2 regions of the Murimonas intestini genome follow, and region 1 is predicted to be linked to the other one. Evidence: a T-box and tRNA genes for the amino acid it is inferred to sense, from the RefSeq annotation. Region 1 holds a T-box; the other holds one or more tRNA genes.

Region 1 (15,375 bases):
GGCAACTTCCTCGTCATCAGCATCTATGACAGGCGCCGCAGCTGCAATGGCAGAACCTCCGCAGATAGATGAGCCAACGCCCACCAGTGTTGAAATCTTTCCGGGTATATGCATAGCCCGGTGCAGTATATATGCCAGGACAAGTGAAGTAGTGATCGTGGACAGTATGATAGGCAGGGACTGTACCCCTGTCTTTACTACCACATTCAGATTCATGCCAAATCCCAAAAGCACAACTGCGTACTGGAGCACCTTCTTTGATGTATACTTCACACCGCTCTCTATACGGCTCCTGTCTTTTATAAACATTGTGACTACCATGCCCGCCACAATGGCGATCACAGGTCCTCCTACGATAGGTACCGCCTTGCCCAGAAACCAGGCCGGTACAGCTATCACAATGCACAATAACAGTCCTCTGTAATTCTTCTTCAAAAAATCCATCTTCTCTCCTCCATATTTCTTTTCATATTTCCTTCTTTTAACTCCGCAATACATAATAACAGTATATGTAAATACTGTCTATTTATGGTTTTTTATGTTATAATAAGTTATGCTTATGATTCATCCCAAAGGAGGATATTATGCTGGATTTAAAAGTACAGACATTCCTGACTGTCTGCCAGGAAATGAATTTTACCCGGGCAGCCAGACGGCTGCATCTTTCTCAGCCCGCCGTCACGCAGCATATACACAGCCTTGAAGAATACTACCACGCTCCGCTGTTTGAATTCGAAGGCAAACGGTTCCGCCTCACCAAGTACGGCCGGCTCATACATGACACCCTGCTTGCCCTGAAAAATAATGAAAATTACCTGATGGAACAGCTGGATATCTTAAAGAATCACCACCCTGTCATAAACATGGGGGCTACCCTGACAGCCGGGGAATTTCTTGTGGCAAAACCTATCAGCAGGTATTTAAATTCCAACCCGGATACGGAGCTTTCTCTTACTGTCACCAACACAAGGGAACTGCTTCAGAAACTGGACGATGGTGTTATTGATTTCGCAATTCTGGAAGGTGATTTTCCAAAATCCGCCTATGCCCATCAGCCGCTGTTCTTTACAGAGTTTATTCCGGTATGCTGTCCCTCTTATAAGTTTACCCGGAATATCTCCGGTATACACGATCTTACAGGAGAAAGACTCATCATCAGGGAGCAGGGTTCCGGAACCAGATCCATACTGGAAACAGAGCTGGACCGGAACAGTTTAAGTGCAGATGACTTTCGGAGGATAATAACGATCGGGAACATGAACGCCATAATTGATATGGTCGCATATGGCTGCGGAATCACATTCCTTTACAGAAGTGCAGTGGAAGACAGGATCAAAAATGGTTCCCTTACTGTGATACCCCTGAAAGATTTCCGCATTTACCATGAGATCTCGGCTGTATGGAAAAAAGAAAATCTACAGGGAAATTATTTTGCACAGCTTGTCAGTGACATATTCTGCTCCGACACTACACCTCCCCTTTTTTGAATTTGATTATCATTTCATTTGTCAGGCTCAGACTAGTCTCCCGGACAGGGATACTCTCCCTTTCAAACCACTCTGCCATGGCCAGCTCTTCCCTGTCCAAAGTGATAGTTTCGTCCCCGTCCAGCTCAGCAAAGAAGCCAAACAGGAGTGTGTCGGTAAAAGACCATGGCTGGCTCTTATAATACCTTATATTTTTTACCTTCAGCCCCACCTCTTCCATGACTTCCCTTCTCACAGTCTCTTCAATTGTCTCCCCAATCTCAGTAAATCCCGCAATTAATGCGTACTTATTAAAATCCCGGTTGGCATATTTAGACATCAGCAGTTTATTTCCGTGTGTGACTCCCACAATTACTGCCGGAGAAATTTTCGGATACTCTGTTATACTGCATTCCGGGCAGTACATCATGCGTTCTTTCTGGCTGTGCACCATTGCTTTGCCGCAGTGCCCGCAGAATTTTCGTGCAGAATACCATTTATACAGCTGATATCCGGTTATCCCTGCAAATGCCAGAAACCGCGGGAGTGCAGTCCGGAAAATTTCTGTGTTTTCCATTCTGTATTCTTCTGTCAGGGGATATGTAATGTCTTTAGCCAGATAAAATCTGACTCCGTCAATGGCAAACAAGTACGTACATCCTTCATACAAGCCTGCATTCATGTCCTCCAGATCTTTAAAGCACGGAAATCTTATTTCTTCCCCGTCCCACCTGATCAGAACTTCCCGTCCTCTGTAGTACAGAAGACAGCTGCTCTCATCCGGCGGCACTGGTCTATATTCATTTGAAAATTTATGTGGTTCTATATCCTGTATCATATCTTCTCCTTCCACAAAATCAGCCATTTCCAGCTGTCTTTAAGACAGCACCGGGTGGGTTACCGGACGCACAGCATACAATAACTCAGGCGCACAAGTACTGCTCACAGATCATAGCGGCAGTTTCAGCTGCCCCGTCCTGACCGGGACAGCTGTCCTCTGTGTGATTATCTCATCCCCCCTGGGCCAGCCGCCCAGCATAGGCGACAAAGGGGCACAGGCTGAGAACCTCTTCCTCACTGCAGCTGCCCTTGTGTTGGCATAACAGTATGTACAGCCAAATGCGCAGGTGTCATAAGCCCCTATGTCCACGCTGGCTATACAGCCGCATTCCTTCCGCTGTCCCGTATCCTTCTTTACATCTATGCAGCATCCCAGGATCTCTTCTATTTTATCCTGGTCTATGCAAGCACCCTTTTGTATCCCGTACCGGCTCAGGTCACTGGCCTCCGCACATGTATACACGGGTATTCCATAATGTTCTGCCGTCTTTCCAATACTCAGGGCTATATCTTCTATCTCATCCGCTTCAGGGGCGCGTATACTCTTCCCCAGATGCGCATATTCATCCACAAAACTGATGATGCATCTCTTTGTGCGGCCCTGCATTTTCTCACACATGGATGCGAACTGCTCCTTATGCCAGGAGGCCGGATACTTATCAGTGATAATTATGGGATCGAAACGCCAGTCCACCCTCTCAGGTCCTGCCTGTCCGCTCAGCCTGCAGAAAATATCCCACAGCCTCTCCTTGTCCATAAGTCCCGGCTCCAGGTCCGTCCCGTATCCTGTCAAGGTAAACTCAAAATAATAGGAAAATCCCATCGCCTCAATCTCTTTAAGCTTTCCCAGCATTGGTTCCGGATTCTTTGTCCAGAATACAATACAGTCAGTGACCTCCGGCGACAGCTCCACCCGGCCAAGCCTTCCGGCATTATACGGATTGGGAATAAGGGCGTACCCTTCCCTCAGCCTGTTCATCATCCATTCAAAATGAAAGGCCGGTATATCTGTTCTTCTGCTTGCGCTGATTATCATTCTGCACCTCCCCGGATATGACTTTTTACTATTATAACAGCTTATGGGCCAATAAATTGAGTATTTTAATAAAATTTAATATTTTATCCATGAATTCCTTTACAAAATGTTGTAAAATAAATTGACTGCCAAAACTGGGGTATACTGGCAGCCAGGAAAAGAATTGAAGAAAGGGGTTTATTCATATGAAAAATTTAATTGTCGGCCAGTCTGGAGGCCCGACCGCTGTGATCAACAGCAGCCTGTACGGTGTTATCCAGGAGGCATTTTTACATACGGATGAAATTGAAAATGTATACGGAATGATAAATGGGATCGAAGGATTCTTAAAAGGAAAATATACCGACCTCAGGGCCGAGATGCCGCCTGAGACACTTCAGGCACTGCGCATCACACCCGGGGCCTATCTGGGTTCCTGCCGCTATAAGCTTCCCGAAGATTTAAACGATACAGTCTATCCTGAACTCTTTAACAGGTTCAGGGAACTGAACATCGGGTATTTTTTCTACATAGGCGGCAACGACTCAATGGACACTGTCAGCAAGCTTTCCCGCTATGCCACAGAACACCGGGAAGAAATACGTATAATCGGTATCCCTAAAACTATCGATAACGATTTAATCAACACCGACCATACTCCCGGATTCGGCAGCGCTGCTAAATATGTAGCCGCTTCTGTCTGTGAGATCGGCATTGATGCTTCTGTCTATGACACAAAATCAGTCACTATCGTGGAAATCATGGGGCGCCATGCAGGCTGGCTGACAGCAGCGGGCGTATTAGCCAGGAAATTTAAAGGCGATAACCCTGTCCTGATCTATCTGCCTGAAACCGACTTCGACCAGGAACAGTTTATTGCTGATGTTCAAAAGGCATTCCAGTCTAAAAATAACCTGGTTGTCTGTGTATCTGAGGGTATCCACGATAAGACAGGCAAATTCATATGTGAATATGAAAATGAGGCCGGCACTGACACCTTTGGCCACAAAATGCTGACAGGCTGCGGGAAATACCTGGAAAATCTTGTTAAGAGCCGCCTGAACGTAAAGGTGCGTTCTGTGGAGCTGAATGTCAACCAGAGATGTTCCGCTTTCGCCCAGTCCCTGACTGATTCCAGAGAGGCCGCCAAGGCGGGAAGCTTTGGAGTCACCGCTGCGCTTAAAGGTGAGACAGGCAAAATGGTTTCCTTTATCCGGGACAATTCCGTCTCCTATGATATATCATGCGGACTGGTGGATGTGGATGAAGTCTGCAATAAAGAAAAATGTGTTCCCCTGTCCTGGATTACAGGAAATGGAACAGATATCAGCCAGGAATTCATAGATTACGCACTGCCCCTGATCCAGGGAAATCCTGCGATCCCCATGAAAAGCGGGCTGCCTAATTATGCGTACAGAAAATAGCTTATGATACGAAAAACCGCTCTCCAGAAGTAAAGCCCCTGGAAAGCGGTTTTTATTAGTATTAGTATGCCTTGCCCCAGTAAACCATCTGTTTCGCTGGTTTGCCGCAGTGTATGCATGTGCCATTTATCTCTTCCTGCTCGAACGGGATGCAGCGTGATGTCACTCCTATCTCTTCTTTCAGAGCATCTTCACACTCCTGGCATCCGCACCACATAGCCTTAATGAATCCTGGCTTGTTATCAGCAATATCCTTCATCTCTTCCATGTTGTGAGCTGTATAGGTGTGGGCATCCCTGTGGGCTTTTGCCCTCTCATACATATCATGCTGCATAGTCTCCAGCACTTCTTTCACTTTCTCCAGCAGTTCTTCCAGAGAAGACTGGATCTTCTCCCTTGTATCCCTGCGCACGATCACTGCCTGGCCAGCCTCGATATCCTTTGGTCCAAGCTCGATCCTGACAGGTATGCCGCGCATTTCCTGCTCAGAGAATTTCCACCCCGGACTCTTGTCTGTATCATCCAGCCTGACACGAAGCCCTGCTTCTGCCAGTGCTTTTCTGACTTCACATGCCTTATCCAGGACACCTTCCTTCTTCTGCTGGATAGGTATAACCATCACCTGGACTGGAGCGATCCTGGGAGGCAGCACAAGGCCGCTGTTATCACCATGTACCATGATGATCGCGCCTATCATTCTTGTCGTCATTCCCCAGGAGGTCTGATATACGTTTTTCAGAGTGTTATCCTTATCTGCAAACTGGATTCCAAATGCCTTGGCAAATCCATCACCGAAATTGTGGCTTGTACCGGACTGAAGTGCCTTCCCGTCATGCATCAGGGACTCTATTGTATAAGTAGCCTCTGCTCCGGCAAATTTCTCTTTGTCAGTCTTACGCCCTTTGATAACAGGAATAGCCAGGACATCTTCACAGAAATCTGCGTAGACATTAAGCATCTGGATCGTCCTCTCCTCTGCTTCCTCTGCTGTGGCGTGGGCAGTATGCCCCTCCTGCCACAGGAACTCCCTGGAACGCAGGAACGGCCTTGTTGTCTTTTCCCAGCGTACTACAGAGCACCACTGGTTATACACCTTCGGCAGATCCCTGTATGAATGGATGTCATTTGCATAAAAATCACAGAACAGTGTCTCAGATGTAGGACGCACACAGAGCCTCTCCTGAAGGGGTTCCAGGCCTCCGTGGGTCACCCATGCCACCTCCGGTGCAAATCCTTCCACATGGTCCTTCTCCTTCTGCAGCAGGCTTTCAGGAATAAACATGGGAAGATATACGTTCTCCACGCCAGTTTCCTTAAATCTTGTATCCAGTTCTTTCTGGATATTTTCCCAGATTGCATAACCCGCCGGCTTAATTACCATACAGCCCTTAACGCTGGTATAGTCGATCAGCTCCGCCTTTTTAACAACATCCGTATACCACTGTGCAAAATCTTCTTCCATGGAAGTGATCGCTTCCACAAGCTTCTTGTCTTTCGCCATTTTTCTCTCCTCTTTTCTCACTTACTGTCTTGCAAAAAAACCGGCCTCTCATGCATAATATGCACAAGGGGCCGGCAGTCATTCTCTACCCGGCGGTACCACCCTTATCAGCAGCCCTCAGGCTGCCATCTCATTTCACCGTTAACGCCGGATATACGCTGCATTTTCATGCAGGGCTCCAAGGCAGGTTCTATCTGTTATCCACAAAGGCCTCACACCAACAGCCCTCTCTCTGATGAGTTTCCCAGATATACTATCCCTTTTCTCAGCCGGTTTCTCTCAATACGCCCATTCTATGCCAATTTACTGTATTTGTCAAGACACCATTTCCGCAGTTTATCTGGTTGTTACTGTTCACGCTCCGGCTTCCTGCCTGAATATGCCAGCTCTGTATAACTGTCTGCCGGCAGGGGCTTTGAACAGAAGTATCCCTGTATATAGTCACATCCGATACCCGCAAGAAAATCATATTCCTGCTGTATCTCCACACCTTCTGCCACTACCTCCAGTCCCAGCTCATGTGACAGGCTGATAATGCTTTTTAATATCTTCTGCACACGCACGCTCTGTCCATAATCCTCCACAAGTGATTTGTCCAGCTTAATCTCATCTATAGGCATATCCTTGAGCATACCTATTGAGGTGTATCCTGACCCAAAATCGTCCATCAGTATCTGTATACCGGCCCTGCGGAATTCTTCCAAAATAGTTTTCAGCATCTGCTCATTGTCAAAAAGCACTGTCTCTGTTAATTCCAGCTGGAGAAGCTCCACAGGCACCTTATATCTTCTTATGATCCCCAGATACGATTCCACGAAGTCTGTCCTGTACAGGTGGACCTTGGAGACATTGACAGAGACTGGAGTGACCTCATATCCCAAATCCAGCCACCGCCTGATCTGTATGCATACTCTTTCAAACACATACTGATCCAGCCTCACTATCATTCCATTTCCCTCATAGATCCCGATAAAAGAGTCCGGAGCAATCAGGCTTCCATCCGATGTCTTCCACCTGATCAGCGCTTCAGCGCCAAAGAACCTGTCCTTTCTTATATCATATTTAGGCTGATAATAAACTACAAATTCCCCTGCCCTCAGGGCCGCTTCAAAACTGTCTTCAATTTCCTTTTCCCGGATCTTTCTGTCTCTTATGGTATCATCATAAAAGGTACACCTCTGGAAGGGCTTTCTGTCATCCCTGGCAAGGGCCATCTCTGCGCGGTCTGCCATGGTATCGATAGATATCATCTTCTCCTCTATCTTATACACGCCTGCCAGCAGCTTGATCTCATATGGCTTCTTCTCCTGCCTGGCAAAACTGCATGTCTCCTCTATCAGAACTTCCATCCTCTCCTGCATGGCTTCGTCCGATCCGTACTTCATGAGGATTATAAAATGATCCCCCTCTTTGCGCCCAAAGATTTCCTCGCCTGTGAGGCTTCTGGATATAACATCTGCGATATGCCTCAGTACCCTGTTTCCTTCCTCATAACCGAACAAATCATTTATATACTGAAATTTGGAAATATTCAGGACTGTCATGGCATATGTCCCGCCTCTGTCCGTTCTTAAAACCCTCTGTGCATCCATCTTAAACTTGGCAAAGGTATTTCCTCCTGTAACCGGATCCACAAAAGCCGCCTTCTCAATCGCCTCCCTGCCCCGTCTTCTCTCTCTTCCTATATTCAGCAGCAGTATGATAAGCGCTATGATACAAATGGCAGCAAACAGGTACGTAAGTACAAGAGATCCGTTAATATCTCTCTCCACCACAGAGACAGGCACAATATTTAGAAGATACCAGCCATTTATCTCCATAGGCTGATAGTAAATATAAGACTTGTCACCTGCAGTGACCGTAACGCTTCCTGAAGCTCCGCTGCCCATATCTGATTTCATCTGGCTTACAGCCGCCTGATTCTTTTCCGAAGCACCCAGCAGCTCAAAAACATTCTCAAAGGCTCCCAGTCCGCCTTTCATACTCTGGCCCGCTATATGTTCACCATCTTTTTTGACCACATAGCTGTGCCCTGTTCCCTTGAATGTGGTTGTTGAAAGCGTATTTTCAAAGGAAACCATCTCATATGTGGCAAATAAGACACACCTGCTGCCATCCCGGAAAGTGACAGGCGCACTGTATACATTGATCTTGCCGCCGCCCTCTACATCTATGAGAGTATCTGACACCGCCTGCTCACCATTCATTGATATATTAAAATACTCCCTGTCTCCCAGGTACATTTCTTTAGAATCTGTAGTAAATGCCTGTCCGTCAGGCCTAATGATCCCCATCCTCTTAAAACCATTTACATTATCAACTGCCGTAAGCTTCTTAAGGACAGCTTCCATGTCAAGTGATTCATCCTGCCCGATATACACTGCCAGATTATTAAGCGTCTGCTTCCCTTTCTCAATTTCCTTGCGGAGCACCTTCACTTCCTGCTCAGATATTTCCCCCAAAGTATTCAGGATCTTGTCCTGGGAGCTGATATAGAACAGCCTGGCAAAAACGATACCCAGTGTCACGATGATAATAGCCGCCAGAGCTATATTAAAATATCCCCATTTCCTTTTTTCCTGTTTCATCATCTTCTCTCCCGAGTCTTCCAACTATTTGTCCTCCATGTCAGTATAGCATGCAAAAAGCACGGCGACAACGTTAATTTTATTCCTGCCGGCAGCGGGACAAAGTCAGGCCCGCTTGATCCTGACTGCTGTCTAATCCGTGTCCGGCGGCTTATTTTTCACTTGTATTCTGTCCTGAAAGTGATATATTTAAAGTATCAGAAAAGACACCGCTTTATAAGTATTGGGGACTTGCACGCGGGACTAAAGCACATGTCTGCCGGAAAGGAGTAAGGTTATGATAAAATTAAATTTTGAGAGTAAGGAAACAGAAGAATATTACCGCAAGATGAGGCGTGAGCTGGGTATAAGCCATCCAGGACGCTGGAACAACAAACCTTGCATCACAAGAGAAGATGTAGACAATTATGTTAAAGATGCCAAAAATATTCTGGCATGCTGACAGATTTGGGATATTCAGGATCTATATGTATCAAATAAGAGGCTGCCACAGCAAAAAGTGGCAGCCTCTTATTTAATATATTCTAGTGCTTAAGCCCCCCTCCCCTAAGGCAGCTTATTTCCCCGCTGTTTATGCAGACAGTATTTCCACCCTTGACAATATTCCCGCCGGTCTCAGGCACCACGCCTCGCTCCAGTCACTTCCTGCTGTGCGGTATGAATTAGGTCCATACCACTTATATTCAGGATTTGCATTATGCAGCATTCCAAATGTATTGAATCTGTTTCCGTATGCGCATATCTCAAGTGTGTGTACTCCTGCCGCCAGTACCCCAGCCTGCAGAGTGTGAGGCGCAAATGCAATCAGTCCCGCACTCCTGCCATCTATAAATACCTCCAGGACAGACGCAGCAAAATGCGGTACTCTGACAGCTGCCTTTCCTTCATTCTCCAGTTCAAAATGCATTCTGTAATTTACATTTCCTCCATAGAACGGGAATTTCTGCCGTGTGATATCACCAAAATACAGCTTTTCCGTCCGGCTGGTGACTTCCGCCGATGTTCCCCGGACCTCCACCCCAAAATCTCCCAGAATATAAAGATTCTCCAGGTTTGTCCTGCGGCCGAACGGAATCCTCAGGATCAGTTCATTCTCACCTTTTTTGAGCGGCGGTACCTGGACTGTCCTGATGAAGGAGTCTACAAAATACTGTGACACATCACCTTCACATGCTATCCTTGCCTCCTCCCTGGGATGTTCCCACATTCTGACTCTCTCACCATTCCACCACAGTTCTGCCTTCCATGGACGCTCCATGGCAAGAAGAAGCTCTCCTGAATCAATCTCTGACTTTATAGCATATTTCAGAGTGACTGTATGGTCTTCAGGAGCTTCCCTTATGCACCAGGGCTGTTTGCAGGCATCCTGCCTCAGCGGATAGCCAAGAACATGCCTTATCTCATTATCCAGCCTCAATATCTCTTCTGCCCTGTGCTCAGGTCCGTCATCCAGCTTCCAGACAGCTTTGTCCAGGCAAAGTACATTCGGCTCAGACATACTGTAAGAGTCAGGCTCGTAAATAGTCTTCAGAATTTCATTTCCTCCGGTGCAAGCATGACGGGGTCCTGCTACAAGTCCATATGTACTGATCCTCTCACCTGTCCTGATCGGCGCTCTTTTCTCATCTTCTTCACCGATGTTTGCGTCACTCTCCCTCTCTGACAGTTTCCACAGGAGGCTGTCCTGGGCATACATCACTGTCTTTATACATGTCCAGCCTTTTTCTGTCCCCGCTTCTGCCTTCGATATCTCTCCGCTGAGCGCATCGCAGGCCGTCACCTCATATTCACCCCGGATCCTTACTAACAATTCTTGCGCCTGGTCCAGTCTTGTCTTCTTCTGATTCACATGGCAGACAAACAGCCATTTTGTACCACCGTCCTCACGCATCTGATAAAACAGGTCATCCGTAAGTCTGCCGTCCATGCGCTGTATCTCTACACTCCTGTCACTATCAAGGGCAGCCAGTATTTCTCTGCGGTCAAATGATATGACTTTTGATCCGGCAGCCAGCTCTGCTGCTCTCTGTGACGGCAGGGCATCAACCAGCTGCGGGATCCTGCCTGCAAAAATAATATTTCCGCCGGCTGCCGCAAACTGCTCCAGCTTCTCCAGCGTACTGCTCCTTATAGTCCGCAGTCCCGGAACCAGGATGGTCTGATATGACATCTCACCAACCCTGAATTCCGGCCTTTGTCTCTGCCTGTCCCTCCTGGGGTAAGGACAGGCAGCAGCCCCATCCTTCCCGCCAAGCAGAGATTCCGAGATGAGGTCAAAGTCTATCATTCCAAACAGAAGGAATTCCATCAGCTCTTTATACTCCAGATCCAGCTGGTCACGTATATCCTGTGTCTGTGCCACAGGCCCATAACTGATCCAGTAGGATTCAATGGGATGGATAACGCCTACCTTCACATCAGCCTTTCCCCTGGTCAGCACTGTGTTCACCCTGGCAAAATAATTTTCTATATAAGAATATTTCCCATACCAGGGAGACTGGTAATTAATTGATGCAGGCCAGTCCCTTTTCGCCTCCCCCTCCATAGACATAAAAGATAAATGATGGCACCTGACAGTCACTCCAAGGGCGGCCAGCCAGTCTCCCTGTACCTTATGCCCTTTAAAATCAAAGTCCCAGTTTGTCACTCCGTACAGCTCACAGATTACAGCCTCCCGCCCCTTCTGCCTGGCAACACTGACTGCCTGTTTGACTGTTGAATACTCCGGGTCCCCGCACAGGATATCCACTCCGGGAATCTGCTGATTCCTGTAGCACCTCATGGCTTCCCCCAGCCTCAGAGTCTGGGAATACAGGGTTGGCTCTGACATATAGTGTCCTGTCATGGCTATCCCATGTTCACCGCACCACCCAGCAATCGTATCAGAGTATGAGGATACAAACCGCTCTGCCAGATGGTCATGGTAATGATACCTGTTAACAGATACCCTGCCCTCCGGCAGCTCCCACAATATCTCCGGCAATACTTGAAGAAAAGGCGTCCCCCAGCTCTCCTCAAAAGTCTGCGGCAGGTCATCTGTAAACGGAAGCGTCACATCGTAGTCCGACTCACCATCAGGCAGCGCCATGCTCCCCTTGATCTGTGGTTCATCTGTAAAAATGGCAGGTATTGATTTTCCGAATTCTTCTCCCAGCTCCCTGTAATACTTCTCGTGGGTGATCTCAATAAATTTCTCCACAGCCTTCTTATTGAGCACATCCACATAAGTCTGGTCATTGTACCAGGGGCTTTCACGCATTAGCTCCACATACGCCAGCCAGAGTTTTCCTTCTTTTTTCTCATCCTGCACGGTGTCCAATTCCGGTATCTCCCCTTCTATCTGTCTGTATGATACAAGACAGCCGTCCACCGTTTTGATCCTGTAAGCTGTCAGAAAATATCCCGCCGGTTTTCCGCCTTCCACAACCTTCCTCTCGAATTCTTCTATGGATTCACACATATCTGTCTTTCTTTCCCTGCTCAGCAGCAAATGCCTTGCCCTGAATTCAAGTTTTTCTGTAACTATGCCACCGGCACTGCCTGAGGGATATCGGTCTTCATCGTAGAGCCAGATTAACATCCCCTTCTCTTTAGCCTTCTCGTCCGCGTGACGTACCAGTTTCATATACTCGCTGCTCAGATAATCATTTTCCATTCCTGTACGCGGATGCAGATGCACCCCGCCGAATCCCATTTTCTTAAAAATCTCAAGCTGTTCATCTATCAGCCCTTCCGTGACCCTGCAGTTCCAGGCCCAGAAGGGTGTCCCCCTGTATTCACTGCCCGGATCACGGAAAAGCTCTTGTGTCAATTCCTTTTTTTTATTTTTAGGATATAACATAAAAATACCTCCTGCCGCCTCTGATTTATCATGTGATTAAACCAGTCTAGCGGACAGGAGGTGTTTTTTAAATGGAAATTTCTTTTATAAATATGGCTTTTTCATCAATGTTAATCCCATTAACAGATGAAGCCCCAGGTCTATTTATTTGTAAAGCGGACCATATGTTGAGCAGGCTCTGTAATCAGCGCCTTCTTTGTCCATGCCAAATGCATTCCATGATGCAGGTCTGAAGATCTTGTCTTCCGGAACATTGTGCATAGCAACCGGGATTCTCAGCATTGAACACATTGTGATAAGGTCAGCTCCGATATGTCCGTAGCTGATTGCACCATGGTTAGCGCCCCAGTTATTCATTACATCATAAGCTGTCTTGAATGCTCCTTCGCCTGTTGTTCTCGGTGCAAACCATGTACATGGCCATGTATAGTCTGTTCTCTTCCAGAGCTTGTCAGAAACCTCTTCCGGAAGATTAACTGTCCAGCCTTCTGCGATCTGCAGCATCGGTCCTAAGCCCTTTACAAGGTTAAGACGGATCATTGTTGCAGGCATCTCAGCTCTTGTCACGAAACGTGATGAATATCCGCCTCCACGGAAGTATCCGTTGTCAGCTGCATTCCAGGTAGTAGCAGCCATGATGGCATCCTGATCTGCTTCTGTTACATTCCACCATTCTTTCATAACGCCGTTGCCATTCTCATCTTTAGCTTCGCCGCATGCATCCAGGCAGGCTGCACCGGAGTTGATCAGATGGATGAATCCGCCAGCATCTTTCGCTACGCCTTCCAGATCGTATCCTGTAGCTTTCTTAACTGCTTCCGGGCTCCAGTATGTACGCACATCAGCAAAAATCTGAGCTCTGTTTGTGAGGAGCTTCATGAACATCATGCCAAGTCCGTTTAATACGTCATTCTCTGTAGCAAGAATATATGGCTCTCTTGCTCCGTTCCAGTCAAAGGATGTATTCAGAACTGCTTCAGCGAAGTCACCGTTCGGATAGAAGTCTGTCCACTGTCTCTGTCCCTGGAATCCGGCAGCGATCGCATTATGTCCGATAGCTTCCTCGGAGAATTTAGCATCCAGGTTTTTATTTCCGTTCATCAGGTCTTTTACGATAACTGCCATCTTAACAACAAACTCGAACTGTTTTTCTTTCTCTTCCTGGGAAGCCTGCAGTTCTTCTGGGTTCTTGTCAAAACCGATATTGCATTTTTCTTTAGCCCATGCAAGAGCTTTCTGGAATTCTGCCTCGTCATAAATGCCTTCTGTCATACGGCGGATGATTTCCACTTCGTCAACAGATTCTACACGCATGCCTAAGTAGGACTCGATAAAGTCTGAATCAATGATAGATCCGCCGATACCCATACAGATAGAACCGATCTGTAAGTAGGATTTTCCTCTCATGGAAGCTGCTGCAACTGCCGCGCGGCCGAATCTTAATAATTTTTCTTTTACGTCTTCAGGAATTTCCGTGTCATCTGCATCACATACGTCATGTCCGTAGATACCGAATGCTGGAAGTCCCTTCTGTGCATGTGTAGCCAGAACTGATGCAAGGTAAACTGCGCCAGGTCTCTCTGTTCCGTTGAATCCCCATACAGCCTTGATGGTCTGCGGATCCATATCCATTGTCTCTGCTCCGTAGCACCAGCATGGTGTTACAGTCACTGTAATGTCAACACCTTCTTTTCTGAACTTTTCAGCACAGGCTGCTGTCTCGCCTACACGTCCGATCGTAGAATCAGCGATGACAACCTTTACCGGTTCACCGTTTGAATATTTTAAATTCTCTTCGAATAATTTAGCTGCTGATTTAGCCATGTTCATTGTCTGCTCTTCCAGAGAACCTCTAACGTCCAGGGCACCCCTGCGTCCATCAATGGTTGGTCTGATTCCGATAACTGGATAACCGCCGATTAATCTGCTTTCTGCCATTTCAATCTCCTCCATTTGTTTAAATAATTGGGTTTGTTTATACATTTTAACTAATGCGCCTAATTCCGGTCCGCATTTTATGTACTAATTATACAACATAATCTTCCGGTTTGCACGTAAAATTCTGTTATGATATGGACAATTTTTGTGATTTTTGGTATACTCAGTTCAAAGTACGAAAGGAGAGAAATCATGAAGGCATTTCACGAAGTGCGAAGCTATGATTCAGACTTTATGGTCTGGCATTCCTCTTACCAGGATATCAGTTTCCTGGCCCACTGGCATCAGGAAATAGAGTTTATTTTTGTGCGCTCCGGTTCTGCCCATCTGAGTATCAACGAGCACAATTTTACCGCCCATAAAGGTGACCTGGTCGTCATCGATACGGGCGATTTTCATTATAGTGATTCCTCTAAGATGAAAAATGTGCTTGATTTTATTATTTTTGATACCAGTATCTTAAGCTCACTGTATAACCACTCACATTTTGCCTCACCGCTGGTATCTGCTTCAGAACTGAAGAGATACGGCATGGAAAAGGATGTCCTGGCGCTGTTTGCCGATGTCAGCCGTGAGCTGAAGGAGAAGGAGCCTTATTATAAGGAGATCGTGACTGCCAGGCTCAGGGATTTCTGGTATCTTCTGAAAAGGAAACGTCCTCAGAGCTGCCAGGATATGACAAGTGAAAATAAACGGATGAGCCTGTTGTATGACATGCAGCAGCTTCTTTCATATATGGATGAGCACTATGCTGACAACATA
Region 2 (14,085 bases), on a different contig from region 1:
TAAGCTGTCTTCAGCGCATCTTTTAGTACCTTTGGATTCTTCTTATACGGCGTCACAGGGCATATTTTCTTTCCCTTGTATCCCGTTAACGTGTATACTGCTATCCTTGCTGCACGCACAGAATATTCTTCTGTAAAGACCATATCCTCAGGTATCTCCACAAACTGGCTGATCATTGCAAAATTAACAGAGCCTTCCGGCACGACCTTCGGCCTGTCGGACATCTTCCTGGGCTGGAACTGGGAATCGATATACGGCATCATGCATGGTATCACATTAATGACATCTTCCATGAGCTCATCCTTCCTGTCTTCCCAGTGAAGGTGGTGCAGCAGCTCAGTCAGAAGCTCCTCGCCTGTACATTCCCTCATAGGCTTCTTCACATAATCTCCTGTCCTGTCTGTATAAAGGCCATATCCCCAGAAGATCGTCGTATCTGCAGGCTGGTTTTTAAAGTGAGGCTGTGCTGCCACTACGATGCTCATCAGCCAGTTAGAGTCCTTAAATGTCATAAGTGCGCCGCTTCCGGGTATGTTCCCCGTATAGGCCTCAATCATCTTCAGCAGCTTATTTCCTCTGCATGTCACGGTAAAGCTCTCCCAGTTAGTCTGGTCAGGATGCCCAAAGAACGGTTCCGGGCTGCCAAGTCCTGCTTTCTTAGCTGTGACTCTGGCCCAGAGCTCCCCTGAGATGGGTTTTTGGGCATCAAATACAGGCGCTGTATGCATATCCCCAAGTGTCGCGCAGTCAGTCATGCAGCCGTTTGTCATGATACACAGATCCTCACGCTGCAGCCCGATCACCTCTTCCTCCCCATCTCTCTCAATATGGATGGCAGACGCGGTGACCCCGCTCTCATCTGCAAAATCAATATCCGTGACGGTTGCTCTGATACTGAAATCCACTCCCTGCTCTTCCAGCCATGTCTTCAGCGGAAGGATGACAGATTCATACTGGTTGTACGGAGTCCTTGTGACTCCCTCCAGGGTCTCGATCCTGGAAAATTCAAATATCATCCTCTCCATATATCTCTTAAATTCAAAAAGGCTGGACCATCTCTGGAATGCAAACGTAGTCTGCCACATATACCAGAAATTTGTGGTGAAGAAATGCATGCTGTCCCGGAACCAGTCCTCAATAGTCATGTCATCCAGTTTTTCTTCAGGAGTCAGCATTAATCTCCCAAGTGCCAGACGGTCCTCGTTGTTAAATCCCATGCTGCTCACATCAAGAATCTTCCCGTTTTTATCAATCAGGCGCCCCTGAGCATGCGTGGGATGAAGATGGTCAAAATTCAGGATCTCTTCTGTTACGCTTTTTCCCGGCATCTCCAGGGAAGGCACTGTAGAAAACAGCTCCCAGAAATTCTCATATGTCTCCTCATTCAGCATCCTTCCGCCTCTGCATACAAACCCATTCACAGGGTCGCCTGCTCCGTCGTTGCTGCCTCCCAATATATGCATTCCTTCCAGAATGTGGATCCTGCTGCCTTCCATTTTGCAGTCTCTTATGAGATATGCCGCTCCTGCAAGAGAAGCCAGACCGCCTCCCACAAAATATGCCTGGCCTTTATTTACTGCTTCAGAAGAAAACTCCGTCTTTTCTTCAGCATCACTGTCTGACTTCTGTTCTTCCTGTCCCTGCATATATTTTTTTGTGAACATCACTGCCGCCGCTCCTGCTCCGGCAAGCACGCCTGCTTTAAGTAATCTGTGTGTTTTCTTAGCCATATTATTACCCCTTTTCCGCTTGTATCATTTAAAGTTCCAACTGCTTTGTTAACTGATACCTGTACTATAACATAGCCTTTTTTATTTGTAATTATACAAAAAATCCATCCTGTCAGAAATCCAGACACACAAGGCAGATTGTCGGGATTTCTGACAGATTCCTCCATCTGTCTAATTTCCGGCACAGGGCAAAAAAATAACCCCTGGATCAAATCTCCCGCAGTCAGGCTGCAGGGCATTTAACTCAGGGGTTTTGTAATGCGGGCAACAGGACTTGAACCTGCACGGTCTCCCACTGGAACCTAAATCCAGCGCGTCTGCCAATTCCGCCATGCCCGCTCATCTGCCGCAGACGCTTCTTTACATCTGCGGCATTTCACGTTTACTAAGTATATCTGAAACTTGCGCTTCTGTCAAGTATCTGGTTGTTACTGTTCACTTCATGACCAGTAACACACCTCGTGGAATGGTGGCGTATGAACAGTAGCATCTGGTTTACTAATCGCTATCCACTCTGCGGCAGCGCGGCAGTAACCTTTACTTGTCTTCTCTGTCCTCTCTGTCCTGGATCCTTGAAAGCTGCTCGAAGCCTTCTGACAGGCCCTCACCGGCAGGCATGGGCATAGCTGGCCCTCTCTTAAATACCGGCTTGAGCAGGATCGGGGTGATGATCGTCGTAATGATGACAACGAGCACAACAGGCCCCAGGAAATTTGTCCCCAGCAGTCCGACCTCGGTTCCCTTGCTGGCCACGATCAGGGCAACCTCACCACGGGAGATCATCCCCACACCTATCCTCAGAGACTGGTAATTTTTATATCCGCACATCTTTGCTCCCAGTCCGCAGCCCACGATCTTAGTGAGCAGAGCCACCACCACCAGTACTGCTGCAAACAGAACGATCGTAGGTGTCATAGCCGGAAGCTCTACCTTCAGTCCGATGCTTGCAAAGAATACAGGTGACAGATACATATATGACAGTGTATCAAACCTGGAGGCCAGGTATTTCGTCCTCTGTGTACTTGACACAATAAGTCCTGCTATAAACGCTCCGGTAATATCAGCCACGCCGAAAAATACTTCAGCCACGTATGACATCAGCAGGCAGAGCACAAAGGCGATGATCACATGGCGCTGCAGTCCTCTCTCTGCCTTCTCGCTCCATTTCTTATACAGCTTATGGAACAGTACCCCGATCACGCCTGCAAATACGAAGAACGCCACGATCTTCAAAAGGACTACTGCCACATTTACAGATGCGTCTGCCATGCTTGTGATGATAGTAAGTCCTATAATTCCAAGGATATCATCAATGATGGCAGCCCCTAATATAGCATTGCCTGAACGTGTCTTCAGCTTGCCGATCTCTTTTAGAGTCTCTACAGTGATGCTGACTGATGTGGCTGTAAGGATGATACCGATAAATACATTCTGCAGGAAAGCGCTGCAGGCAGCATCTGAATCGATCATCCCCGGGCGGTTAAAGAAATATGCCACACCGAAGCCTCCGGCCAGAGGCACAAGCACACCGATGAGCGCGATCACAAACGATGCCTTTCCGCTCTTCTTTAACTCCTGAATATCAGTTTCCAGCCCGGCGCAGAACATGAGGACGATAACGCCCACCTCTGCTGTTTTATGTATAAATTCCGTTTCCGTGAGGATGTCCAGCACAGCCGGCCCCAGAAGAAGCCCGGCCAGCAGCGCACCCACCACCTGCGGCATCTTCACCTTCCGCGTCAAAAGTCCCAGAACCTTCGTGCTTAACAGGATAATTGCCAGATTCAATAAATAATGATACGATGTATCCATGCTCCCACTCCTTCTTGTCCCCGCTTGTTTTTACGGGTTTTGTGTTGTTTCTATGCTGTTTTTGTGTTGTTTTGTGTTGGCATTTTACATTTACCGATATGATTATACACCTTATTTATAAAAAATCCAGTATTTTTTTCTGTAATCTTAATAATTATGAAATTGTCACGTATTCCCCCGGACACCCTGATTAACCATTATGCATCATACAATTCTGACTTGCCAGGTACTTATACCTGTTTTCTATTACGGTAAATTTTACAGTTACTATTCACACGCCAATGTCCCGGGAGGTGTTTTCGTGCGTACTTTACACTTTTCTTTATAAAGTTATATGATTTTATATGCTTGTATTTAATAACATATATGCTATAATTATTATATCTTATGGGAGGTATTTATATGGCAGATGAAAAACTTGATCTAATTTTGGACGAGTTAAAATCAATTAATCCCAGATTGGAAATGTTAGAATTAAAGCATGATTTCACTCATAAAAAACTTGATAATATGACTCTTGACATTAAAGTTTCCGAACGTTCCATTAAAAAGGATATTAAGCTTTTGCAGGATGCACAAGATACCTTGGTAGAGGTGCTTGAGCAGAATGGTATTTTACCTAAAATCAAATAGTAATAAATTCAAAATAGTTTCTGGATTATACCAGGAACTATTTTTCAAATATAGGTAACTTGATCGTCTTTCACCGGGCAAGAACAAAAGTGCGCTTTGCGCACCCCGCGGGCCTATATTTTGTATAGCGCAGCTTTTGTTCCGCGCGCGCAGCTGCGCATCCCCCGGAGGGTTTTTATTCTATAGGAAACGAAGTTTCCTATAGAATAAAAAAACGCCCGCAAGGGGCGTAAATGCTGTAATGAGACATCGGGGATTCGAACCCCGGACAACTTGATTAAAAGTCAAGTGCTCTACCGACTGAGCTAATATCCCATGCCTTACTATATTTTGTACTGAAGCCTTACAGAATATTCATCACTTTTCGCTCCAGTTCGGCAGATCGCCAAGCTGGGCTAGCTGGATTCGAACCAGCGAGTGCAGCAGTCAAAGTGCTGTGCCTTACCGCTTGGCGATAGCCCAAAAGGGTGGATAAAGGGATTCGAACCCTTGGCCTCCAGAGCCACAATCTGGCGCGCTAACCAACTGCGCTATACCCACCATATTCAATTTGTTTTCCTTATATATGTCATATAAAGAAAAACGAGCCTGAAGGGATTCGAACCCCCGACCCACGGCTTAGAAGGCCGTTGCTCTATCCAACTGAGCTACAGACTCAAGAGCGGGTGATGGGAATCGAACCCACGTATCCAGCTTGGAAGGCTGGTGTTCTACCATTGAACTACACCCGCAAATCAACAGACAAATTTCAGTAAAAAATCGGGGTGACAGGATTCGAACCTGCGACCTCCTGGTCCCAAACCAGGCGCTCTAGCCAAGCTGAGCCACACCCCGTTTTTATTTGTCCTGCGCCTCATCCGTGACGCAAGACATATTATATTATAGCCTTTTAAGATTGTCAACAAGTTTTTTCAATTTTTTGCAATTTTTTTTAACTGCGTATTTAATTCCTGTTCATCCCAGATAATTCACGGTAAAATGAGCTTCCCCGTCCCTGTCCACATCCATGATGATATAGCTGGGCTTGTGGCCCTCCTGGCGGGGATAAGAAAGACTCCCTGGGTTTAAAATGGTGATGCCGCCGTCCTTCTCCAGGTACGGCTTATGAGTATGGCCAAACATTACGATGTCGATTCCTCTGGTGACAGCCTGTCTCTTTATCTCCTGCATATCCAATGATACATAATAATAATGCCCGTGGGTGATCATGACCCTGTACTTCCCGATCATGAATTCCTCTTCTCTTGGCAGGTCACAAAAAAAGTCATTGTTCCCGCTTACAATGTTCACAGGGCACTCTGCTATCTGTCTGATATAATCCTCACTTCCCTCGGCATCACCCAGATGGATCAGCCGGTCTATAGGGCTTACCTTATTAATGACCGTAACTAAATTTGCATCATGGCGGTGAGTATCACTGACAATCAGAATCTTCATCTGTCTCACTCCTTTGGCATTCTGGCTTTTAAAAGCTCTTTCATAGACCTCAGGGCTTTGCCTCTGTGGCTCAGTTCATTTTTCTTATCAGAAGGGAGCTCTGCGGAAGTACAGCCGTATTCAGGAAGATAAAAGATAGGGTCATAGCCGAAACCGTTTTCTCCCTTTATCTCATAGCCGATGATTCCCTCCATGGCCGCCGTGGTGCACAGCATCTCACCGTCAGGCAGGGCCGCTGCAATGGCACACACAAAACGCGCTGTCCTCTTTTCATCCGGCACTCCTTCCAGGCGTCCTATCAGATTATTATTCTTGATATCATATGATGTGTCCTCACCCATATACCTTGCTGAATAGATGCCTGGTTCCTTATTCAGCCAGTCTATCTCCAGACCTGAATCATCCGCCAGCACAATATCATCCGTACCTTCCAGCAGGCTTCTTACAGCTGCCGCCTTGATCCTGGCATTCTCTTCAAAGCTGTTCCCGTCTTCTATGATGTCAGCTGTTACTCCTGCCTCCTTCATGGAAAGCACAGGCACATTCAAGTCTTCTAAAATCATTTTTATTTCTCTCATCTTGCCGGCATTGCCCGTAGCAAAAATTATCCTTCTGCCCATTACTGCTTCTATCTCCTTCTTCAGTTCCTTATAATGCGTCAATATCCGCATATTTTTACATATATTTCCAACTAGTATAGCATACCATCACGCCTGCGTAAATATTTTCCGGTACAATTATTAAGCTCTAAGTTACAGTTCGGCCGTCTGACATGTAACTACGCTCCGCAAAACAGCGGAAGGCTGAACGGTTACCGCTCTAATCCGCTGATCTCTTGCTTGTGTATGCTTTCAGGCAGAGATTGCATTGATACTGCTCCTCTGCACTTGTCCAGGAATCTCCGTTTGAACTGATATACCCTTCCCCGTCTGTCAGGTCCGCATCTTTTGTCATCTCATCTGCCTGGCTCTCTGCCGCCGCCGGATATTCGCTGCCGGGGGACGTGATCTGTACAGCCACGGCAAATTTCACGCCTGCTTCCAGCTGTACCGGTTCATCCAGCTTTACAGTATAGTATCCTGCATCAGTGAATTTTCCCTCCGCTGCAGGTTTTGCAGAAGATAATTTCAGTTCCCCGTCAAACTCCGGTATGACATACACCTTGTAGGAAGTATTCTTTTCCGTAGCGTAGAAGCCTGCCGCCTCCAGCCATTCATCCTCCCCTGCCGTGTAGGCATTTGCAAAATAGCAGCTGTCTTTGCCATATCCCAGCTGCGCCACCCAGCCGCATTCATCTGACTGGTAAAGATTATCATAATTATCCGTAGCTTCTATCCCGGAATAGGCCACGCTGGTGCCTCCCAGCACTGCGTCTTCATAGGAGACATAGAAGATGCCGTCCTCACCAAACTTCTCTCCCCAGCTGTTCTGACAGATAAATGCCCCGTTCCCCTTCACATTATATGTAAAATTAGAAGCAGGATAATTATCATCCCAGCCAATGATAAGTATGTCATGGTTAGCCTTTTTTTCATACGGGTAGCAGTAGGCATAATTCATTTTGCTGTAATAGACTGAATTGCCGATGGAGGATGTCATATCCATATAGATAGATGACTGGACAGCCCCAAATTCATATACGGCCCTTTTCAGCTTTTCAATGTCCTTTTCTCTGTACAGGCGGATCTCCTGTACGTGCGCAAAGGGCTTAAGCCCGTCAGGGGAATAGCCGTCCCCATATGGATCCTCTGACTCCAGCACAGGCCCCTTCCAGGCCGTCAGATAGGCCATGGCCATAGTATAAGCCCCTCCATCCTGCTGAGTCCCGTTATATCCGTTCTGCATGGATATATGGTCGGCTGAAAATTCCTGATGCTCTTTCGGCAGAAGCGCTGCCTCCAGAGCAGAGGAAGTTGCCACCGCCCAGCAGGTTCCCAAATTCTTTTGGTCCTTTATGTACAGTTTCCGGCCATTCCTGCGCTGGTCATATTTCTTTGGCAGAGGCTGTTTCACTGCCTCGCTCTCTGTCTCACTTTCCGTTTCTGCCGCCGGTACGCTTTCTGTTCCGTCTTCCTGTCCCTCTGCCGCTTCCCGGAACGCCTCCGCGGCAGGCTCCTCTATAAGCTGCCAGCCCAGCCAGCATATCAGGGCCAGTATCACTGCTGCCAGCAGCACTTCTGCTTTTTTTAACAACTTTTCTCCTCTGATCTCTTAATTTTAGGAGGCCTTGGCCCCATAAACTGATAGAAATATGTCTTTATCATACCATTATATATTTTCCTGTTTTTATCAGCTTTCCTGCCTATATATTTCTCAGCATCCTCGTAGCTTGTTATCAGGTACATGGACCACGCATCCAGATTCCTGTAGCTCTCACCGATCTCCCTGTAGAGCGCCGGAAGGCTTGCCTTCTCCTCCAGCCTCTCTCCATACGGCGGATTCGTGATCACAAAACCATATTTTTTCGGATGCCGCAGTTCACTGACAGGGCGCTGCTGGAAATGTATCATATGCTCTACACCGGCAGCTCTTGCATTCTCTCTGGCCGATTTCACCACATCGCCGTCAATGTCATAGCCCTGGATATCCACCTCAGCCTTGTCGTCAATATTCTCCCTGGCCTCATCCAGAGCGTCATACCAGCATCTCTTGGGTATGAGGTTGTCCCAGCTTTCAGAGATAAAACTCCTGTTCATTCCCGGCGCGATATTGGCAGCCATCATTGCCGCCTCTATAGGAAACGTACCGCTTCCGCAGAACGGGTCCACCAGGATCCTGTCCCCTTTCCATGGCGTCAGCATTATAAGGGCTGCCGCCAGAGTCTCTGACAGAGGAGCCTTGCTCTGCAGGAGCCTGTATCCTCTTTTATGCAGCGACATTCCCGTAGTATCTATCCCGATCACTGCTTCATCCTTCATAAAGAACACCCTCAGGGGATATTCCGAACCATCCTCCTCAAACCAGCTGACGCCATACACCTTTTTCAGCCTCTCGACCATGGCTTTTTTCATGATCGACTGGATATCGGACGGGCTGAACAGCCTGCTTTTAATAGAAGTAGCCTTAGTTACCCAGAATTTCCCGTTCTTAGGTATGTAATTTTCCCACGGTATCTCTTTTGTCCTCTCAAACAACTCGTCAAAAGTCTCCGCATGGACACAGCCTACTTTTAACAGTATCCTTTCCGCACTTCTTAAAAATATATTGGCATAGCTGACAGCTTCCATATCTCCTATAAAAGTGACTCTGCCGTCCTCCACCTGGCTGATCTCGTATCCCAGATCCTGGATCTCTCTCTTCAAAACAGATTCCAGCCCAAAGTGGCAGGGCGCTATTAATTCAATTGTCTTCATTCTGTTCTCCTTAATTTTATTTCCGCTGCTCTTTCCCCGTCAAAACCCTTTATCATAAAGATACCCTTATCCAGTATACCATAAGTTGGGATATTATTCTCCTTGGGCAGGGCCACTGATCCCGGATTCAGCAGGAAATAACCTGGATTCTGCTCAGATCCCGGCCTGTACTCCGCCTTAAATACATGTGTATGTCCGTGTATCAGCGCATCATTTTCTTTCAGAGGCGGAAGATGGTTTTCATTATAGATATGTCCGTGGGTAGCATAGACTGCAGCGCTGCCCTCCAGAAGAAGGCAGTAATCAGCCATCACAGGAAAATCCAGGACCATCTGGTCAACTTCCGCCTCACAGTTACCGCGCACTGCATATATTTCATTCTTCAGTGCATTCAGCATCTTTATCACACGCTTCGGATCATACTGGCAGGGCAGATCATTACGCGGTCCATGATAGAGTATATCCCCCAGAAGGACCAGCCTTTCAGCTTTTTCCTTCTCATAAGCCTCCAGCATCTTCTCACAATAATATGCCGAACCGTGTATATCCGATGCAAACATCAGCTTCATAAGTATCTTTACCTCCATTTATACAGCCGCCTCACATTGATACGGCTGTATTTTTCTCTTACTATATATTAAAGCCCGGGTAAGCTCCTGTCAACGGCCAGTTTTGCCGTTTCTGTTCATCGCGGAGCGTGTTGCTGGTCACGGAGCGGTCAGTACGATTCCAGCATACGGCCCCTGTAGGCGTGTATGCCTCCTATAACAGTCTTGACATCGTATCCCTTCTCTGCAAGCTCCCTGGCAGCTGCCATACTGATGCTGCCCCGTTCACAATACAGTACAAGATACATATCAAGCGGGAGTGAATGACAGTTCTGCAGTCTTTCATACGGGATATTCACTGCCCCCCTGATGTGCTCCTGCACATATTCGTCAGGTGTCCTCAAATCAATAATAAAAGCATTCTTATCCTTGGCGTAACGGTCCAGATCCCTGGCTGCTATCATTTCAAATTCCATTTTTATACACTCCTTCCTTTTATCATATATGCAAAAAGAGAGTGAGATGTGAATTTGGCGCACAAAAGAAAACCGGCGCCATAGGGTACGCCGGTTTCTTTTTATTCCTGTCGCTGCATTAATTAATGCCTGAATTAATATTCAGAATCCTCATAGGAATTTTTGCTGTTGTTCTTTGAGCAGTTTGAAGAGTTGTTTCTGGAAGAATTATTATACTCGTTTTCGCTGTTGTTATAGCTGTTTTTTGAGCTGGAATTCTGGGAAGTTGAATTCTGTGAGCTATAATTCTGGGAGTTAGAGTTCTGTGTTCCGGAATTCTGTGTGCTGGAATTCTTAGAATTAGAATTCTGGGAGTTTGAATTCTGGGAGCTGGAATTCTGGGAATAGGAATTCTTGGAATTGTTATTCTGTGACTGATTTTTTGAAGTTGTGTTTTTTGCCATTTTCATTACCTCCTAAAAAGAAACAATTTTTTTATTGCAGTCTTTATTATCCCCGGCATGCAAGCTTTTATACCTTCGAAAAAACCTGAAAAAAACGGAAAAATAGTTATTGCAATTTTTTCCAATCTATATTATAATTCTTAGTGTAAAAAGAATTTACCCTTCAAAAAATTTTTTTTACAAACCCCTTATTAATTATTTATACTCCCCTCGAAAGGCTTCGGTAGCTCCCCTACCGGAGTCTTTCGCTTTTATTTTTAAAAAAAACATAGAAAATGCTGTTTCCCTTTGAGTGCATACCACAATGAGCACTCTGAGAAAACAGCATCTTTTTTTATTTTATCCAAAAATACGGCAATCGTCTCCTGGATTTCCACTTTTTATTCTGCAGGATAGAGAAGACTGAATCCATGGCAAATATAGCCAGCGCTATCATACCTGCCATCTGGATCGTCTGCAGCAGATAGTCTGCGGCAAGTCCCTGTTCCCCTAAAAATATCTGATAAACAGTACGGTACATGCCTGCTCCCGGCACAATTACGAGAATTCCGGGAATCAGGAATATGGTGACAGGCGCTTTAAATATCCTGGCAAAAATATGTGAGATCAGAGCGATCGCCATGCCTCCGAAAAAAGTGGCCACCATAATTCCGTATTTATCCAGGAACATCAGGTAGACTGCCCATCCCACTGCTCCTACGAAGCCTGAATAGACAAGAAACTTCTTTGGCACCTCTATAACAATTGAAAAACCCGCTATAGCAAAGAAAGCGGCTATCACCTGAAAGACAGGATTTGATATCATAATGAAATCCCTCCCATTAAAAGCATTCCCAGGGCAACGCCCACGACTATGGCCACGGCCTTTATAAAGGCTTCTATCGCCTTGGCTCCGCCAGCCATATAATCGCCCTGGAGCGTATCACGTATGGCCGTGGTTATGGCAGCTCCGGGCACCAGGGGCATGATCGCAGATATGATAGTTACATCCATATTAACATCCAGCACAGGGATCCTGGACATCAGCATGGCTCCCACAGCTATCAGAGCTGAACCAAAAACATCCTGTATAAATGAGTTGAACCCTATAAACTTCCCAAAATGCTGGATAAGCACGAGCAGCAGCCCGCAGATCCCTCCGCCCAGAATATCGAACACCGTCTGTCCGCCCATCAGCGGCACAAATCCGGCGGCGACCAGTATCGTGCCAAGATCCTTTACAAATGGTGTATATGTGCTCTGTTCTATATGCTTCAGCTCCCGGAATATTTCCTTTAAGGTGATCCTGCCCTCGCAAAACTGGCGTGACAGATCATTTACCCTCCATATCCTGAACAGGTTCATATCCCTCTCAGCTATCCTTCTGACAACTGTTATGGCATCAATTCCCGGATCATCAAGAGTCGCAAACATACCCGTTGTAGTCACGAAGGCCTCCGTTCTCTTTAAATGCGACATCTTCAGGATATGGTTGATGGTATCCTCCACCCTGTATATCTCAGCCCCGCTCTTGATCATGATCTCACCGGCCAGCACTGCTGTATCCAGCAGCAGCTTGTAGTCTGTAATCTCTTCCATTTTCCCTCTCCAAAATATTTTTATTAAAAAGCAGCTTCATGTTCCACTCATACTGACGCCTGCCTTTCTGGGACAGACAAGAAAACCGACCAGGACTCATCCGAATCCTGACCGGTTATTTTTTCAAAGAACATACCAGCTATTCTTTCCTTATGCAATTTTGCTCTTTGCCAGTTCTGCTAATGTAGCAAAACCTTCTGCATCATTGATTGCCATATCTGCTAAGATCTTGCGGTTCATCTCAATACCTGCCAGCTTTAATCCATACATAAACTTGCTGTAGGATAATCCGTTGATCCTTGCTGCAGCATTGATACGTGCGATCCATAACTGTCTGAACTGACGTTTTCTTTCTTTTCTTCCTGCATAAGCACTTGTCAGCGCTCTCATTACAGACTGTTTAGCTACTCTATACTGTTTGGAGCGGGCTCCCCTGTAACCTTTAGCCAGTTTTAATACTCTATTATGCTTTTTCTTAGCGTTCATTCCGCCTTTTACTCTTGCCATGTCTTATTTCCTCCTTCGATCGGCTTCTTATAAATAAGGTAAAATCTTCTTCATATTCTTGAAGTTAGTAGCATCTGTTATCGTTGCTTTTCTCAGGTTTCTTTTTCTCTTTGTTGACTTTTTAGTTAAGATATGGCTTTTATAAGCTTTATTTCTTTTTAATTTTCCTGTACCTGTTTTTTTGAAACGTTTTGCAGCTGCTCTGCTGGTTTTAATTTTTGGCATCTTATATGTTCCTCCTTGTGTTTAGACTATTTATTTTAACGTTTTTCAGTTAAAAACATCATAAGGCTTCTGCCTTCCACCTTTGCCGGCTTATCTACTACGGCGATATCCTCCAGCTTTTTGGCAAAATCATCCAGAATATGACGGCTGGCCTGCATGTGAGCCATCTCACGTCCCCTGAAACGCAATGTCACCTTAACCTTATTGCCTTTTTCAATAAACTTCCTGGCTGCACCCACCTTTGTATTCAAATCATTCACATCGATATTGGGTGACAGACGAACTTCCTTAACGTCAATTACCTTCTGCTTTTTCTTTGCTTCCTTCTCTTTACGAATCAGCTCATAACGGTATTTACCATAATCGATAATCTTACATACCGGAGGTTTTGCTCCCGGAGCTATTTTCACAAGATCCAGCTCAGCTTCCCTGGCCATCCGCATGGCTTCTTTGATATCTACGATACCAAGCTGCTGTCCGTCTTCACCAATCAAGCGCACCTCTTTGTCTCTGATCTGTTCATTAATCATTAAATCGCTAATTGTTTTGCACCTCCATAAATGCTTGTAATCCCACCCCTGCTCCCTCAAAAAAGCACTATATGCATATTTGCATAATAACATAAAAAAGGTGGATAGCACACTATCCACCGTAATAACCGTTCATGTACACAGACAGATCCTCTTAAAAGGAAATTTCCGCATACCGCATAAACTAATGCTGTTATTAACCAATAGTCACCTCATGTGCTATGGTGAGAGTGGATACTCTGCTTTGTTTTCGCTATAACCTTAGTTAGATTACCATAAAAGCACGTGCGTGTCAACTATCTTTTCTGAATTTTTTTAAATTTTGGGCTGCTGTTCCCGGACCGCTGTCCCTCAAAGAAATCCCCCGCAGCAAACCGCGGGGGATTCAACTTCCATATCCTATTGTCAGTCTTATTTACAGTGGCACTCGAAGCTGCCGCATTCAGTCTGCTCACATTCACATGCTGCAGCGCCCACAATACCAATTTTGTTAGCTGTACATTTACAATCTTCGTTAAAGCAGCAGTGGCGTGCTTTGCAGTCTACATCGATGGTCTGGGACGGGGTTCCCATTGAGCTGGTAGCCTGGTCCTTGGAACGCTCCTTAAAGCTTGCGCAGCATGTATCCTGAGGTGCATTGGCATCTGCGCCCTCCACCTGGATATCACCTTTGCTGCAATACATTCCGTTGTTATAAACACATTTCTGAGCTGAACATACAAGTAATGGCATAATAACTACCTCCTTTCTTTTCTTCCGGGATAGTATCTGCCATTACATGTTCTTTTATACTTTCTGTATTTTAAAATTCAA

What was found. A T-box is a leader RNA that pairs with one kind of tRNA and senses whether it is charged. The one in region 1 lies ahead of proS (proline--tRNA ligase), so its partner is inferred to be a tRNA-Pro.
Region 2: it encodes a tRNA-Pro, which carries the amino acid that the T-box ahead of proS (proline--tRNA ligase) is inferred to sense. The anticodon was not compared.

The regions. Positions count from the first base shown of each region.
Region 1 covers NZ_JANKBI010000008.1:111,291-126,665, forward strand. The annotation lists gene NSB28_RS13145 (YeiH family protein) at 1-444, opposite strand, end outside; gene NSB28_RS13150 (LysR family transcriptional regulator) at 585-1,487, shown strand; gene nudC (NAD(+) diphosphatase) at 1,468-2,304, opposite strand; gene NSB28_RS13160 (DUF1848 domain-containing protein) at 2,416-3,342, opposite strand; gene NSB28_RS13165 (6-phosphofructokinase) at 3,528-4,745, shown strand; gene proS (proline--tRNA ligase) at 4,807-6,246, opposite strand; T-box leader at 6,310-6,522, opposite strand; gene NSB28_RS13175 (bifunctional diguanylate cyclase/phosphodiesterase) at 6,594-8,837, opposite strand; gene NSB28_RS13180 (hypothetical protein) at 9,112-9,276, shown strand; gene NSB28_RS13185 (hypothetical protein) at 9,406-12,675, opposite strand; gene NSB28_RS13190 (L-fucose isomerase) at 12,820-14,613, opposite strand; gene NSB28_RS13195 (helix-turn-helix transcriptional regulator) at 14,806-15,375, shown strand, end outside.
Region 2 covers NZ_JANKBI010000012.1:173,262-187,346, reverse strand. The annotation lists gene NSB28_RS16760 (oleate hydratase) at 1-1,730, opposite strand, end outside; tRNA gene NSB28_RS16755 (tRNA-Leu) at 1,990-2,069, opposite strand; gene NSB28_RS16750 (cation:proton antiporter) at 2,268-3,542, opposite strand; gene NSB28_RS16745 (hypothetical protein) at 3,945-4,175, shown strand; tRNA gene NSB28_RS16740 (tRNA-Lys) at 4,418-4,490, opposite strand; tRNA gene NSB28_RS16735 (tRNA-Gln) at 4,566-4,637, opposite strand; tRNA gene NSB28_RS16730 (tRNA-His) at 4,642-4,715, opposite strand; tRNA gene NSB28_RS16725 (tRNA-Arg) at 4,759-4,832, opposite strand; tRNA gene NSB28_RS16720 (tRNA-Gly) at 4,836-4,906, opposite strand; tRNA gene NSB28_RS16715 (tRNA-Pro) at 4,935-5,009, opposite strand; gene NSB28_RS16710 (metallophosphoesterase family protein) at 5,130-5,612, opposite strand; gene rdgB (RdgB/HAM1 family non-canonical purine NTP pyrophosphatase) at 5,618-6,232, opposite strand; gene NSB28_RS16700 (lectin like domain-containing protein) at 6,432-7,805, opposite strand; gene NSB28_RS16695 (THUMP domain-containing class I SAM-dependent RNA methyltransferase) at 7,799-8,965, opposite strand; gene yfcE (phosphodiesterase) at 8,962-9,534, opposite strand; gene NSB28_RS16685 (rhodanese-like domain-containing protein) at 9,684-9,989, opposite strand; gene NSB28_RS16680 (hypothetical protein) at 10,124-10,432, opposite strand; gene NSB28_RS16675 (threonine/serine exporter family protein) at 10,767-11,237, opposite strand; gene NSB28_RS16670 (threonine/serine exporter family protein) at 11,234-12,010, opposite strand; gene rplT (50S ribosomal protein L20) at 12,161-12,517, opposite strand; gene rpmI (50S ribosomal protein L35) at 12,545-12,742, opposite strand; gene infC (translation initiation factor IF-3) at 12,778-13,272, opposite strand; gene NSB28_RS16650 (DUF1540 domain-containing protein) at 13,684-14,004, opposite strand.